One region of the Glutamicibacter sp. V16R2B1 genome, then DNA from elsewhere that is predicted to be linked to it. Evidence: predicted binding sites of a transcription regulator. Region 1 holds the regulator's gene; each other region holds the start of a gene.

What was found. The regulator LexA, encoded in region 1, represses DNA repair genes until DNA is damaged. The targets are predictions, from matches to a motif close to TCGAACANNTGTTCGA.
Region 2: xsc (sulfoacetaldehyde acetyltransferase) is a predicted target of LexA. The motif match lies at 1,724-1,739, and genes of this name have one in related genera.
Region 3: FDN03_RS03660 (DUF6504 family protein) is a predicted target of LexA. The motif match lies at 2,365-2,380, and genes of this name have one in related genera.

What each region holds. Positions count from the first base shown of each region.
Region 1 is NZ_VATX01000006.1:5,914-10,289, forward strand. Features, by position in the region: gene FDN03_RS03895 (glycoside hydrolase family 76 protein) at 73-1,146, shown strand; gene FDN03_RS03900 (NUDIX domain-containing protein) at 1,143-1,616, shown strand; gene lexA (transcriptional repressor LexA) at 1,743-2,462, opposite strand; gene FDN03_RS03910 (LysM peptidoglycan-binding domain-containing protein) at 2,723-3,079, shown strand; gene FDN03_RS03915 (histidinol-phosphate transaminase) at 3,153-4,277, shown strand; gene hisB (imidazoleglycerol-phosphate dehydratase HisB) at 4,290-4,376, shown strand, end outside.
Region 2 is NZ_VATX01000009.1:168,721-173,096, reverse strand. Features, by position in the region: gene FDN03_RS06365 (AAA family ATPase) at 1-748, opposite strand, end outside; gene FDN03_RS06360 (IclR family transcriptional regulator) at 751-1,578, opposite strand; gene xsc (sulfoacetaldehyde acetyltransferase) at 1,754-3,613, shown strand; gene FDN03_RS06350 (alpha/beta family hydrolase) at 3,760-4,376, opposite strand, start outside.
Region 3 is NZ_VATX01000005.1:295,729-300,104, forward strand. Features, by position in the region: gene dnaE (DNA polymerase III subunit alpha) at 1-1,912, opposite strand, end outside; gene FDN03_RS03660 (DUF6504 family protein) at 2,016-2,324, opposite strand; gene FDN03_RS03665 (MFS transporter) at 2,495-3,853, opposite strand; gene FDN03_RS03670 (FAD-dependent oxidoreductase) at 4,147-4,376, opposite strand, start outside.

The sequences.
Region 1 (4,376 bases):
CGTAGACTCGTCACAGAACACCGCCGCACCCGGTGGTTGCCCACCGACCCCCGTCAGGTAGAGGAGCAGTGCATGACCCACAGCTGGACCGCGCTGGCCGACAACGCTGCCCGTGATGTCAACGACCGTTTCGGGCACCGGCTCATGGGGCTGCCCGGCACCTGGATCGGAGCGTTGCGGGCACCGGTTCCCACCCCTAACGCGCCGGCAGCCCGTGGGCGCCGGATCCGAGGGGACGCCCCATGGTCTGAATGGCACTACTGGTGGCAGGCCCACTACCTGGACGCGATCGTGGACATGGGGTGTCACTATGTGCGGGCCGGCGCACCCGAGGCAGCCAAGGCCGAGGTGCGCCGCGGGCTGCGGCTGCTGCGCGGGATCAAGATCCGCAACTTCGGGGTGTTCCCGAACTATTTCTTTGATGACATGGCCTGGCTGGCGCTCTCCAGCCACCGGCTGAACGCGCTGTGCCTGGAACTGCACCAGCAACCGGCAAAACTTGCCCAGTCGGCGGTGGACTCGCTGACCCGCCAACTGCGCAGCGGTCAGGATTCGGTGCTTGGCGGTGGTCTGTACTGGTCACGCAAACGCGCGTTCAAGAACGTGCCGGTCAACGGCCCCGCGGCCCTGCACTTCGCCCGCATCGGGGACCGGAAAACCGCTGCCTCGCTGGTCGACTGGATGCGCGAGAAGCTCTTCGACCCCACCCTGGGCCTCTACCTGGATGGGATCTATCTGGTTAACGCCGGACATCGGCTCGAAGGACAGATCTACACCTACAACCAGGGCCCAATCCTTGGGGCCTGGCTGGAGCTCGGGGACGAACGGTACCTGCGCCAGGCCGCCGACCTCATCGACGCGGTGGACCGTGGGCTCACCGTTCCACAGCAGGGGCTGCGCCTGGAACAGGGCGGGGATGGGGGCCTATTCACCGGAATCCTCTGCCGCTACCTGGCGCTGGCCGCTACGGATCACCGACTGCCGCAGCGGGCGCGGCAAACCGCCGCGCGGCTCGTTTCCGATACCGCCGCCACCGTCCTGGACAAGCAGACGGCCCAGCTCTCGGAAGCCGTGCAGCGCTGGAGCATCCTCTCGGCCGCAGCGGTCGTCACGCAGAGCACCGACCTGAAACGAAGGACCTCATGAGCCTTCCACCGCAGGACTTGCCTCCGGCACGCAGCGGACTCATCGCAGTGAGTTACGTGATCTTTCGCCAAGCCGACGCCGTGTTGCTGCAACAGCGGCGAGGCACTGGTTTCCTGGACGGGTACTGGGGCGCTGCCGCCGCCGGGCATCTGGAGAATGGGGAAAGCGCAGTAGCGGCAGCCATTCGAGAAGCCGGCGAGGAGCTGGGTGTACGGGTCCGCGAAGAACATCTTCACCCCCTGACGGTGCTGCAGCGCCCGGCTGCGGTCAAGGAACAGCCCGGCCGCGTCGACTTATTTTTCGAATGCCGCACCTGGCAGGGCACACCCGAGATCCACGAGCCGGACAAAGCCGTGGATCTTCGCTGGTTCAGGCTCGATGACCTGCCAATCCCCGTGGTGCCCCACGAAAAGGTGGTCCTTGAACAACTGCGCCTGCCACTGCCGGCCTTCACCTGCCTCGCTCCCTAGCGGACGTTATCCGGATGAATTGATTCCCGGCTTGGGTGGGAGCGTCGAGCAGAGCCAAAACAAGATCCCGGTGTGCCGCGTTTGGTAACGCGAAACACCGGGACTGTGCCGAAGGTGGCAGGAAGGCTAGAGCGAACGCATCACCGAAACAACTCGGCCCATGATGGTGGCGCTGTCGCCCAGAATCGGTTCGTAGCGCGAGTTCTGCGGAAGCAGCCAGGTGTGGCCATCACGCTGGCGGAAGGTCTTGACGGTGGCTTCCTCATCCAGCAGGGCGGCAACGATGTCGCCGTTGTCGGCGGTCTGCTGACGGCGCACCACCACCCAGTCGCCGTCGCAAATGGCGGCATCCACCATGGAGTCGCCCGAAACCCGCAACATGAACAGCTCACCGTGGCCCACGAGCTGACGCGGCAGGGAGAAGACATCCTCGACGCTCTGCTCAGCCAGGATCGGACCACCGGCGGCAATGCGTCCAACCAGTGGCACCATCGTGGTGTCCGCCGAGGTGCTTAGCTCAATGACCTTGGTCTCATCGGCCGGCTCCGGCTGGGCGGCCGGTTCCTTGGAAGCGGATTCAGACTCGTCGTTCAGCTGCAGCGGAAGCAGAATTTCCATGGCGCGGGGACGGCGCGGGTCACGGCGGATATAGCCGAGCTTCTCCAGCTGACCCAACTGGTGGGTTACCGAGGAGAGGCTGGCCAACCCGACCGAGTCGCCAATCTCACGCATCGAGGGCGGGTAGCCGTTGTTCCCGATGGCCCGCTGGATGGTTTCCAGGATCTTCTTCTGGCGGATGGTCAGCGACCGAGCATTGGCACGCGGAGTGCGTTGTGATGCTGACATGTAATTTCTGCCTTCCCTAACGATTGCGAGTCATGGCCGAGCGGTCAAACTGTCGGTGCTGACTGTTGTGATGTCTTCATGCTCGATTTACTTCGAAATCCTAGTGGATTTCGAAGCCTCTTTCAAAGATTTGTTCGAACTATCTAGACAAGTGTCGCCGAGCTCTGTTAGAAAAGATGTACTAGATCCGAACATATCTTCGAATGAGATGTTCGAACATTAGAAACTCGCATCACGCTCGTCCTGAGAGGAGATCGGCCATGGCCACTACGGCACTGGATAAAGATCAAAGCACCACACGCATGCGAATCCGCCTGACCCGACGCGGCTGGGTTGTGTTGATCGGGGTTCCGGTCTTCCTGCTGGCCCTGGCCGCAACTTTCCTGCTGACCACGTTCTCCAACTCCGTAATGGCCTCCGACCAGGAGCCAGTAGGCGTTGAAACGGTGGAGGTGACCGTCATTCCCGGGGACACCCTGTGGGACTTGGCCAGCGAATACGCGCAAGGCTACAACCAGGAAGATGCCATTCGCTACATCGGCGAAATGAACTCGCTGCATGGCGGCGTGCTGCAGGCCGGACAAACCCTGCAGATTCCGGTCCTGGACCAGCAGTAGCCCACGGTTCATTGTTACCGCCTGGAGCGTCACTGATTCACTGCCAGCGCCCGCCCCAGCTTAGAATTACCGTGTGAAAGACCGCAGTGAACTGTTAAGTCAACTGCCCTTGCGTGAGAATCTCCGCGGGCTCTCTCCCTACGGCGCGCCGCAAATCGACGTGCCCATCCAGTTGAACGTCAACGAAAATACCCATCCACTGCCGCCGGCCGTGGTCGAGGCAATTGCACAAGAAGTGGCCAAGGCCGCCACCACCCTCAACCGCTACCCGGACCGCGAATTCACCGAACTGCGTGAACTGCTCGCCGACTACCTGGGGCATGAACTGCGCGCCGAGAACATCTGGGCGGCGAACGGCTCGAACGAAATCCTGCAGCAAATCCTCCAGGCCTTCGGTGGACCGGGACGCAGCGTCATGAGCTTCGTACCCACGTACTCCATGTACCCGCTGCTGGCCAGCGGCACCGACACCGCCTTCATCGCCGGAACCCGTGCCGCGGACTTCACGCTCAGCGCCGAATCGGCGGCCAGCCAGGTGCGCGAACACCGCCCGAACATCGTGATCCTCTGCTCACCCAACAACCCCACGGGTACCGCCCTGGGGCTGGATGTCATCCAGGCCGTCTACGAGGCGGCCAGCGAGAACAACGCGATCGTGATCGTCGATGAGGCCTACGCCGAGTTCGCGTTGGCCGGCACCAAGTCCGCGCTGGGCCTGCTGCCCGGCCGCCAGCGCCTGATCGTCACCCGGACCATGTCCAAGGCGTTTGCGCTGGCCGGGGCACGCCTTGGCTATCTGGCCGCGGCCCCTGAAGTCAGTGACGCCATCCGGTTGGTGCGCCTGCCCTACCACCTCTCGGCGGTCACCCAGGCCACCGCGATCGCGGCACTGAAAAACGTGGACGCGCTGCTGGCCGAGGTCGAACAGATCAAGACCCAGCGTGACCGGATCGTCACCCGGTTGACCGAACTGGGCCTGCAGCCCTCGGTCAGCGATTCGAACTTCGTGTTCTTCGGCGGGCTGCAGGATCCGGAAGCGATTTGGCAGGGCCTGCTCGAGGCAGGGATCATTGTGCGTAACAACGGGATCCCTGGCACCCTGCGCGTCACCGCCGGCACCGAGGCGGAAACCACCGCCTTCCTCGACCGGCTCAGCGAGCTGCTCGAACCGGCGCACCAGCAAACTGCCAGAAGCTAGCGAAGGAAGAAGATGTCTGCCGAATCCCTGGGCGGCCGCAAAGCCCGCATGGAACGCGTGACCAGCGAATCGTCCGTGTTCGTCGAACTTGACCTGGAC
Region 2 (4,376 bases), on a different contig from region 1:
ACACCATGGCACGAATTAGCTCCATGCCTTCCGGAGTGCGAGCCAGTTCCGGAACACGCCCCGCTACGATAGAGATCTCGTCCTCAGCCGGCAGGAAGTTGAGGCTGGCGACAACGTTCCAGCGGTCAATCTGCGCGTGATTTAAGCGCTGCACACCATGATAGAGACCGTTCAAGTTTCCCAATCCGACAGTATTAGACGTTGCGAACAACCGAAAATGCGGATGGGGCTGAATGACGCGATTCTGGTCGGGCAGCACGAGTGCCCCGTTCTGCTCTAGCAGGCGTTGGATTACAAACATGACATCTGGACGACCTGCATCGTACTCATCAAGAATGAGGGCCATTGGTTGGCTCATCGCCCAAGGAATGACACCTTCTTGGAACGATGTAGTCGGCTGCCCATCACGTATCACGACGCTATCCTTGCCGACCAAATCCATACGCCCTAACTGCCCGTCAAGGTTGACTCGCATCACCGGCCAACGAAGACGCGCCGCGACCTGCTCAATATGGCTCGACTTGCCCGTGCCATGCATCCCCTGCACCAAGACTCGCGAATCGTGCATGAAACCCGCGAGTATGGCCAACGTGGTGGGCTTATTGAACCGATAGTTCGTGTCGATTGTTGGTACATGAGGCGAGTCACCAAGAAATCGAGTCACCGTTAGGTCAGTATCAATATCGAAGAGTCTGCGCGCGCTCACGCTTTCGAATTCGTCAGTCGGTGCCGGGGCGAAGGTCGTCATCTTTACCATCCTGCAGCTAGTGGGCTGTCGTCTTCTTCCAAATCCTCAATTCGCGCAATATCTGCGGCTGCTTGCTGTACCAACGGCAGTAGCTGTTCCAGATCCGATGCAGATTTGCGCATTACCGGTGCTTGAATAGCAACGCACATATTCGAGCGTCCTGCCGCGTTCGGAACTAAGACCGCGAGACACACTAGGCCGTTCAAGAATTCTTGACGGTCGAGTGCATAGCCCTGCTGGCGAACGAGTGCCAGCTCGGATTCCAGTGCCTCAAAATCGGTCAGCGTTTGCTCCGTGTACCGAGGTAGGCGACCCGTGCCGAGTAGACGACGGCGCTGCGCAGGGCCAAATTGAGCGATGATGAGCTTTCCACTCGCTGAACAGTGCGCCGGAACGCGAGAGCCCGGGCCGAGGTGTACGCGAATTGGTTCAGAAGTTTCGACGCGATCTAGATAGATCACCTCGTTGCCAGAGAGGGCGGTGATATTGCAGCTTTCGCCGATGCGGGACACTAGGTCCTGCAAGATCGCGTTACGCGCACCTTTGCGTGTGTCGTTAAGTAAAACGTCCTCGGCAAGACGCCGCATTCTTGCTCCCGTGGCGTAATGGCGTCCATCGCTGTGCCGAGTTAGCAGATCCGCGCTTTCCAGCTGCTGCAACATCCGGTGCAATGTCGGCTTAGGCAGACCGGTCTGATCGACAAGTGATTGCAGCGTAAATAGCTGATCTCGGCTCGTGATGAGTTCCAGTAAGGCGAACAAGCGTAGTGCCGGCGTCTCGCCCTGAACTGACCCCTGCGCCCCGAGCGAAGGCTCGGTGAGATTGTCCATGGTAGGACTCCTCCCGATTCGAAGTTTCATTAAATACTAACATTCGAAACAAAAAGCTGAACAGGTCTTGACGAATGTGACTCAGCTCGCATAGCTTTGGTGTCAATCCCATTTTCTATGGGAAAACGCACCATTTTCTGAGATGCAGAAAGTATGTTCCACTGAAGGGGGCAACATGTCCGAACAGATCATTGAATCCCAGCGGGTTGAGACGGACGACGCGAGCGCGCAGGCAGCGCCGGTCGCCAAGCGCGAAGCGGTCAAGGGAGTGCAAAAGATGACGCCGTCTGAGGCGTTCGTCGAAACTTTGGTAGCCAATGATGTCACCGATATCTTTGGAATCATGGGCTCAGCCTTCATGGACGCCATGGATATCTTTGCGCCCGCAGGGATTCGCCTGGTACCGGTGGTTCACGAGCAAGGCGCTGCACACATGGCTGACGGCTACGCCCGTGCGTCCGGGCGGCACGGTGTAGTCATCGGGCAGAACGGCCCTGGCATCTCAAACTGTGTCACCGGTATCGCCGCTGCATTCTGGGCCCATAGCCCGGTTGTTATTGTGACTCCAGAAGCGGGCACCAACACCATGGGACTGGGTGGTTTTCAGGAAGCCAACCAGTTGCCTATGTTCCAGGAGTTCACCAAGTACCAGGGACATGTCACCCATCCCAACCGCATGGCAGAATACACGGCACGTTGCTTCGATCGGGCCATGAGCGAAATCGGCCCGACACAGCTCAACATCCCTCGCGATTACTTTTATGGCGAGTCCACGACGGAGATCCCTGAGCCACGTCGTGTCGACCGTGGAGCGGGTGGAACGAAATCGCTCGACGAGGCGGTGGAACTGCTGGCCCAGGCCAAGTTCCCCGTGATTATTTCCGGTGGGGGCGTCGTTATGGCTGACGGCGTCGAAGAGTGTAAAGCCCTCGCCGAACGGCTAGGCGCTCCGGTCGTGAACAGCTACCAGCACAATGACTCGTTCCCTGCCAGTCATCCTCTTTGGGCCGGTCCTCTGGGATACCAGGGCTCGAAGGCGGGGATGAAGCTGATTTCCCAAGCTGACGTCGTCCTCGCACTGGGCACGCGACTTGGACCATTTGGCACCTTGCCGCAGTACGGCCAGGCTTACTGGCCAAACGATGCAAAAATCATTCAAGTCGACGCTGATCACAAGATGCTGGGCCTGGTTAAGAAGATCTCCGTCGGTATCTGCGGGGACGCCAAGGCTGTCGCGACGGAACTGGTCGCGCGTCTGAAGAGCCGTGCGCTTGATTCGGATGCCACGAAGGCGGAACGTGCTTCAGCTATCCGGGCTGAGAAAGAAGCGTGGGAAGAAGAGCTCTCGGCTTGGACTCACGAAAAGGATGACTATTCGCTGGATGTGATTGAAGAAGCCAAGGACGAAGACGGCAATTGGCTGCATCCTCGTCAGGTCCTGCGCGAGCTGGAGAAGGCCATGCCGGAAGACGTTATGGTTTCAACCGACATCGGCAATATCAACTCTGTGGCCCACAGCTACCTTCGTTTTGAGAAGCCACGCAGCTTCTTTGCGCCGATGTCCTTTGGCAACTGCGGCTACGCGCTGCCGACGATCATTGGAGCTAAGGCAGCCGCGCCTGAACGACCGGCGATTGCTTACGCAGGGGACGGCGCGTGGGCCATGAGCATGGGAGAAGTTCTGACGGCGGTCCGCCACGATATCCCTGTCACTGCGGTTGTATTCCGGAATCGGCAGTGGGGTGCAGAGAAGAAGAACCAGGTGGAGTTCTACGGGCGCCGCTTTGTTGCTGGCGAACTCGACAACGGCGAGAGCTTTGCAGAGATGGCTCGCAGCATGGGCGCTGAAGGAGTCGTAGTCGACAAACTTGAGGATGTCGGACCCGCACTCCAAGCTGCCGTGGATGCACAAATGAACGACGGCAAGACCACTGTCATCGAAGTGATGTGCACCCGAGAATTGGGTGACCCGTTCCGCCGTGATGCGCTGTCGACTCCAGTGCGCCACCTCGAGAAGTACAAGGACTACGTATAAAAGGAGACCGAATATAAGCAGCGAATAATCTGCAATAAACGGCCCGACTAGAGGGCTCTGTACACCGGGTAATGGGTGTCCTGTCACTCTCCCACTAGGGGAGGGCCAGGACACCCATTGCCTTTACCCTCGGGCCCAAAAAATAGTTACAGCAGAAACTGGTCGATGAAGTTGGAGGCAAGCGGAGCGAGCAGGGCTCCATCTTGCTCGACCGAGCGCCCGGAGTATGCAGTTTTGAAGGAATGATCCCCGCCTTCGATCCAATGCAGCGTTGCCCTTGCGCCAAGTTTTCCGACCACATCCTCGAGCAGCTGCGGTGTTGCAAAAGGGTCCTTGGTTCCCTGCAAGAACAACATTGGGGTGTCCAGACCGTACAGATGCTCATCGCGCAGTTTTTCGGTCTTCTTTGGTGCGTGCAGCGGATAACCAAGGAAGATGAGGCCTGGAGTCTGCATCCCTTCGGCCACCGCTGCCGACGCCATGCGCCCACCGAAGGATTTGCCAGCGGCGAATACGGGAAGACCTGCGGCAAGATTTTCAGCAGCCCATTCCCTTACCTGTTTCCACACTTCTACTGCTCGGGGAGCGCGGTCCGGAAACTTCTTGCCCGCATCCATGTATGGAAAATTAAAGCGCAGCGTGCTGATCCCAAGTCCGGGCAACGCAGTGGCAAACCCGGACATAAACGGGTGGTCCTTGCCCGCGCCTGAGCCGTGAGCGACGATGAGAAGCGCCTTTGGATCCGCGGCTGGATCCCAGAGCG
Region 3 (4,376 bases), on a different contig from region 1:
CCGGGGATTCGATCTGGAAGCAGCCCAGGGTGTGGGTGGAGCGGATCAGCTCGAAGGTGATCTCATCATCCAGGGGCACCTTGGTGAAGTCGATGTGCCCGTCCTGCTGGATGTACTCCTCGTTCCGGTGCCCGCCGGCGCGGGCCACGGCCTGCCGGTTGGGGTGCAGGCGCTTGATCTCCTCCAGGGTGTAGGCGATCGCCGACTGCATGCGCACCCCGAGCACGTCGAGCTTGATCAGCCCCATCAAATCCATGTCGTGCTTGTCGAACTGGCTCATCGGCAGCCCGATGCCCGAGGGCTGCACGGCGGTGCGTTCCAGCAGCGTGGCATCGGAGAGGATCACCCCGCACGGGTGCATGGAAATGTGCCGTGGCAGCCTGTCCAGCCGTTCGGTGACGTCCACCAGCTGGTCCAGCTGCCGGTTGCCGCTGATTCGCCCGGCCAGGGCCGCCAGTTCGGGTTTCTCGGCCAGCGCCTCGCGGAAGGAGGAGGCGGAAAAGCGCCACAGCTGCTTGGCGATCTCATCGACCTGCTCCTGCTCAATGCCCAGCGCCGCCCCGGCATCACGCACCGCACCGCGGGCGCGGTAGGCGTTTTGCATGCTCATCAGGCTCACCCGTTCGGCGCCGAAGGTGTCAAAGATCTTGTGGTAGATCTCGTGGCGGCGCGCGGATTCCACGTCGATGTCGATATCGGGCAGGGTGGTGCGGGTATCGGAGAGGAAGCGCTCAAAGACCAGGTCGTGCTGCAGCGGGTTGACGTGGCTGATGCCCAGCAGGAAGTTCACCAGCGAGGAGGCCCCGGAGCCGCGGGCCGAGACCCGCACCCCCATGTCGGTGATCAGCCGCACGGTCTCGGCGACGGTCAGGAAGTAGCCGGCGAACCCCAGCCGGGAGATCACCCCCAGCTCCAATTCCAGCCGGGACTCGATGACCCCTTGATCGGTGTGCGGCAGCATCCGGGGCACCGCGGCGTGCACCCGCTGGCGCAGCTGGTGCTGGGCGTCCCCGGTGATCCCGATGATCCGGTGCTCGGGGATCACCGGCCGCTTCCATCCCAGGTCCTGGCCGGGATCCAGGGCGGCCCAGGCGGCCACCTGCTCGGTGGCGTGCAGCAGCCGGGAAGCCCAGCCGCGCTCGGTGGCCCGGGCGATGTCCCCGGCCAGGCGGTGCATCTCCTGCGGGGTTTTCAGCCAGCCCTGCCCGGTGGGCTGCAGGTCATCAAGCGCATCCAGGCTGTGCAGCACCCGGGCCGAATCCAGGATGTCGGCGGTGACCGCCCCGTCCGGGCCGGCATAGCGCACGGCATTGCTCAGCACCGGGGTGATGCCCAGCTCCCCGGCCAGGCGCACCAGCTTGCTGGCATGGCCCAGGCAGTAGCGCTGCCCCTCGGCCGACAGGTGGGTGGTGACCTCCACGCGCAGCAGCCTGCCGGCCAGTTTCCGCCACTGGGCCAGCAGCTGGCGGGCGGCGGTGTAGTTGCGGGCCTCGATGGCCTTGCCCACCTCGGATTCGGCGCCCAGCAGCACCATCAGGTTGCCGCCGGCCAGGTGCTCGCGCAGCTGGGTGCGGTTCAGTCCCACGCTCTTGCGGTGGGTGTGGGCGGCGCTGACCGCCCGGCACAGGGCCGCGTACCCGGCGCCCCGGCTGTTGCCCCGCGCCAGCAGCAGGATGCGTCCACTGGCGCGTCCCTGCCGGTCAAGAACCGCCAGGTTGACCCCCAGGATCGGCCTCAGCCCGTGCTCCAGGCAGGCGCCCACGTGCTTCACCGCGCCATAGAGCCCGTCCCGGTCGCACAACCCCAGCGCCCAGGCGCCATCGGCCTTGGCCTGGGCGGCCAGCAGCGCCGGGGTGTCGACCCCGTAGTGGGCGCTGTAGGCCGAGACGACGTTCAGGTGGGTGAAACTCATGGGCGGGCATTCCTTCAAAACTTTCCAGACCCCTATTAGAACAAAGTTTCGAACAGTTGGCACACGCCCTACTCAGCCGCCCCTCCCGAAGGCGCCACGACCCCTAAGCGCTCAGCGGCAGCTCCTGGTGCACCCGGATCAATCGCCAGCGCGCCGATTGCGGGTCAAAGCTGACATCGATGGTCCGCCCCTGGCTGCGGGAGGAGCCCAGTGCGATCTGCAGCCGCCAAATCTCGTAGTCAACCACCCCGGCGCCGGTGCCGCGCGGAACGCGCATACCCTCGTCCCACCACTTGCGGCGCTCGAACCAGCGATGCGGTTCGGCCACCAGGCGATACTCATGCCCCTTCCAGCGCACCCGCAACGGCACCCCGGCCGGAGTGCACGCAACCTCGATCGCCTCGGTGAACATGCCCACGGTTGACTCCTAACTGCTGCTCCATCAATTGTATTCGAACACGTGTTCGATCAGTAGCGACAGTAGTCAGCGCCCCGGACAGTTTGGGTCGGCCGCCCATGCTCACACAAAAAGCCGGCCTGCGCCCATCCAAAGGCTCAGGCCGGCTTCATGCCCCTCAACGATTAATCCACGGGGTTGCCCAGTTCGCTCAATGGCGTCTTGTAGGTTTCCCGCGCCCAGATCGCGCCGATGGCCGCGACGATGGACGAACCAGCCACAATCCATGCCGCGGGGCCATAGTTGGAGGGAACCTGACCAACCAGCGCGGTGGCGAGCATTGGAGTAAATCCCGCGCAGAGGATGCCAACCTGCAGACCAATTGCCACTCCCGAGTAGCGCACCTTGACGTTGAACAACTCGGAGAACCAGGCCGGGTAGACGGCATTGGACACTGCGTAGCTACCAGCGGTGATCGCGATACTGGTCACAAAGATCAACGCAATATTGGCGGTGGAAATCGACCAGAAGTACACCCAGATCAACAGCCCCGAAGCCATAATGCCGGCAATGAAGATCGGCCGACGACCAAAGCGATCCGAAAGATACGCACTAAAGGGCTGGGAGAAGATGGCAATGATATTTCCCGCGATGCTTACCACCAGCATGGTGGCCGCGGGAATACCAACACTCACCGCATAGGCCAGACCGAAAGCCTGCATCAAAGTATTGGTCACACACTGGAAGGACATCAGGGAGATCTGCACGAACTGCGCCGGGTGGGTCTTAAGCATGACCAGGAAGGGAGCCTTTTCCTTCTCTTTCCCTGAGGCCTGAGCCTTGACTTCATCCTCAAAGACTTCCGGCTCCTCCAAGGAGCGGCGCACGAGCATCGCCACGACCATGACAACCACCGACAGCAAGAAGGGGATACGCCAGCCCCATGCAAAGCGGGCCGCCTCATCCATGGCAGCCACCGGGATGAACACCAAGGAAGCCAGCACGATCCCCGCAGAAATGCCGCTCATCGCGAACGAAGGGAAAAATCCGCGCCGTCCCACCGGAGATTCCTCCATGGTCAGCGTCGACGACCCAGCAGTTTCGGCACCCGCCGACAGTCCCTGCAGGAGGCGAAGAAGCACCAGCAACCCCGGCGCGATATAACCCACCTGACCGAATGTAGGCAGTAGACCAATGCTGAAGGTCGCCCCGCCCATCAGCATCAAGGTCAGCACCAAGGTGTTTTTGCGCCCCAGGCGATCCCCGAGATGACCGAAGACCACAGCACCAAAGGGCCGAGCGACATAGGCCACGCCAAAGGTGGCAAATGAAGCCATCAGTGACACAGTCGCGTTTCCCTCGGGGAAGAAGATATGCGAGAAAACCAGCGATGCGGCCGTGGCATAGATAAAGAAGTCGTAGTACTCCAGCATGCCTCCCAAGAATGCCGCCAGCGCAGCTTTCTTGGCACGCTTCAGGCGGTAACTCTCATCTAGCCGCGCGCCCTGCGGGACCTTGGTGAGGTTAGGGATATCGGTCGCCATTTGAACCCTCCGTGATGCGAAAATCAATTTGTGCGCATTGCGTACAGTAGTACGTATTGCGCACGGTTAAAGCATAAGCGATGTGAGCCGCGACACCAATAGTTTTTAGCGGGTCATATTTTCTGTAACCAACTACTCACGGAAATGGCCCGCTAACCCCCACGTCAGTGAGGGTTAGCGGACAAAGGAGAGACGCGAAAAGCGTGATAACAGTTTGGAAACATGACCAACGCTGGTAGAAAGTGGCATTCTTCTTCGGCAGCTACCTTCGTCCTGGTCGTTACAAATTCGTTCTACTCGGCGTTACCCGCCGGCAACGGCAGTTCACCCAATTCGTCTTCGTATTCCGTGACCTCAGCTGCATCGCGAGCGGCAACATAACCAAACGTCAGTGCCGGGCCGAGATTGATGCCTCCGGCAGGATAGTGTCCACCCATGACGCTCACCTGGTCATTGCCTACCGCATAAAGCCCCTGGATCACCGCGCCATCCTCTGAAAGCACACGTGCTCGGGCGTCCACGT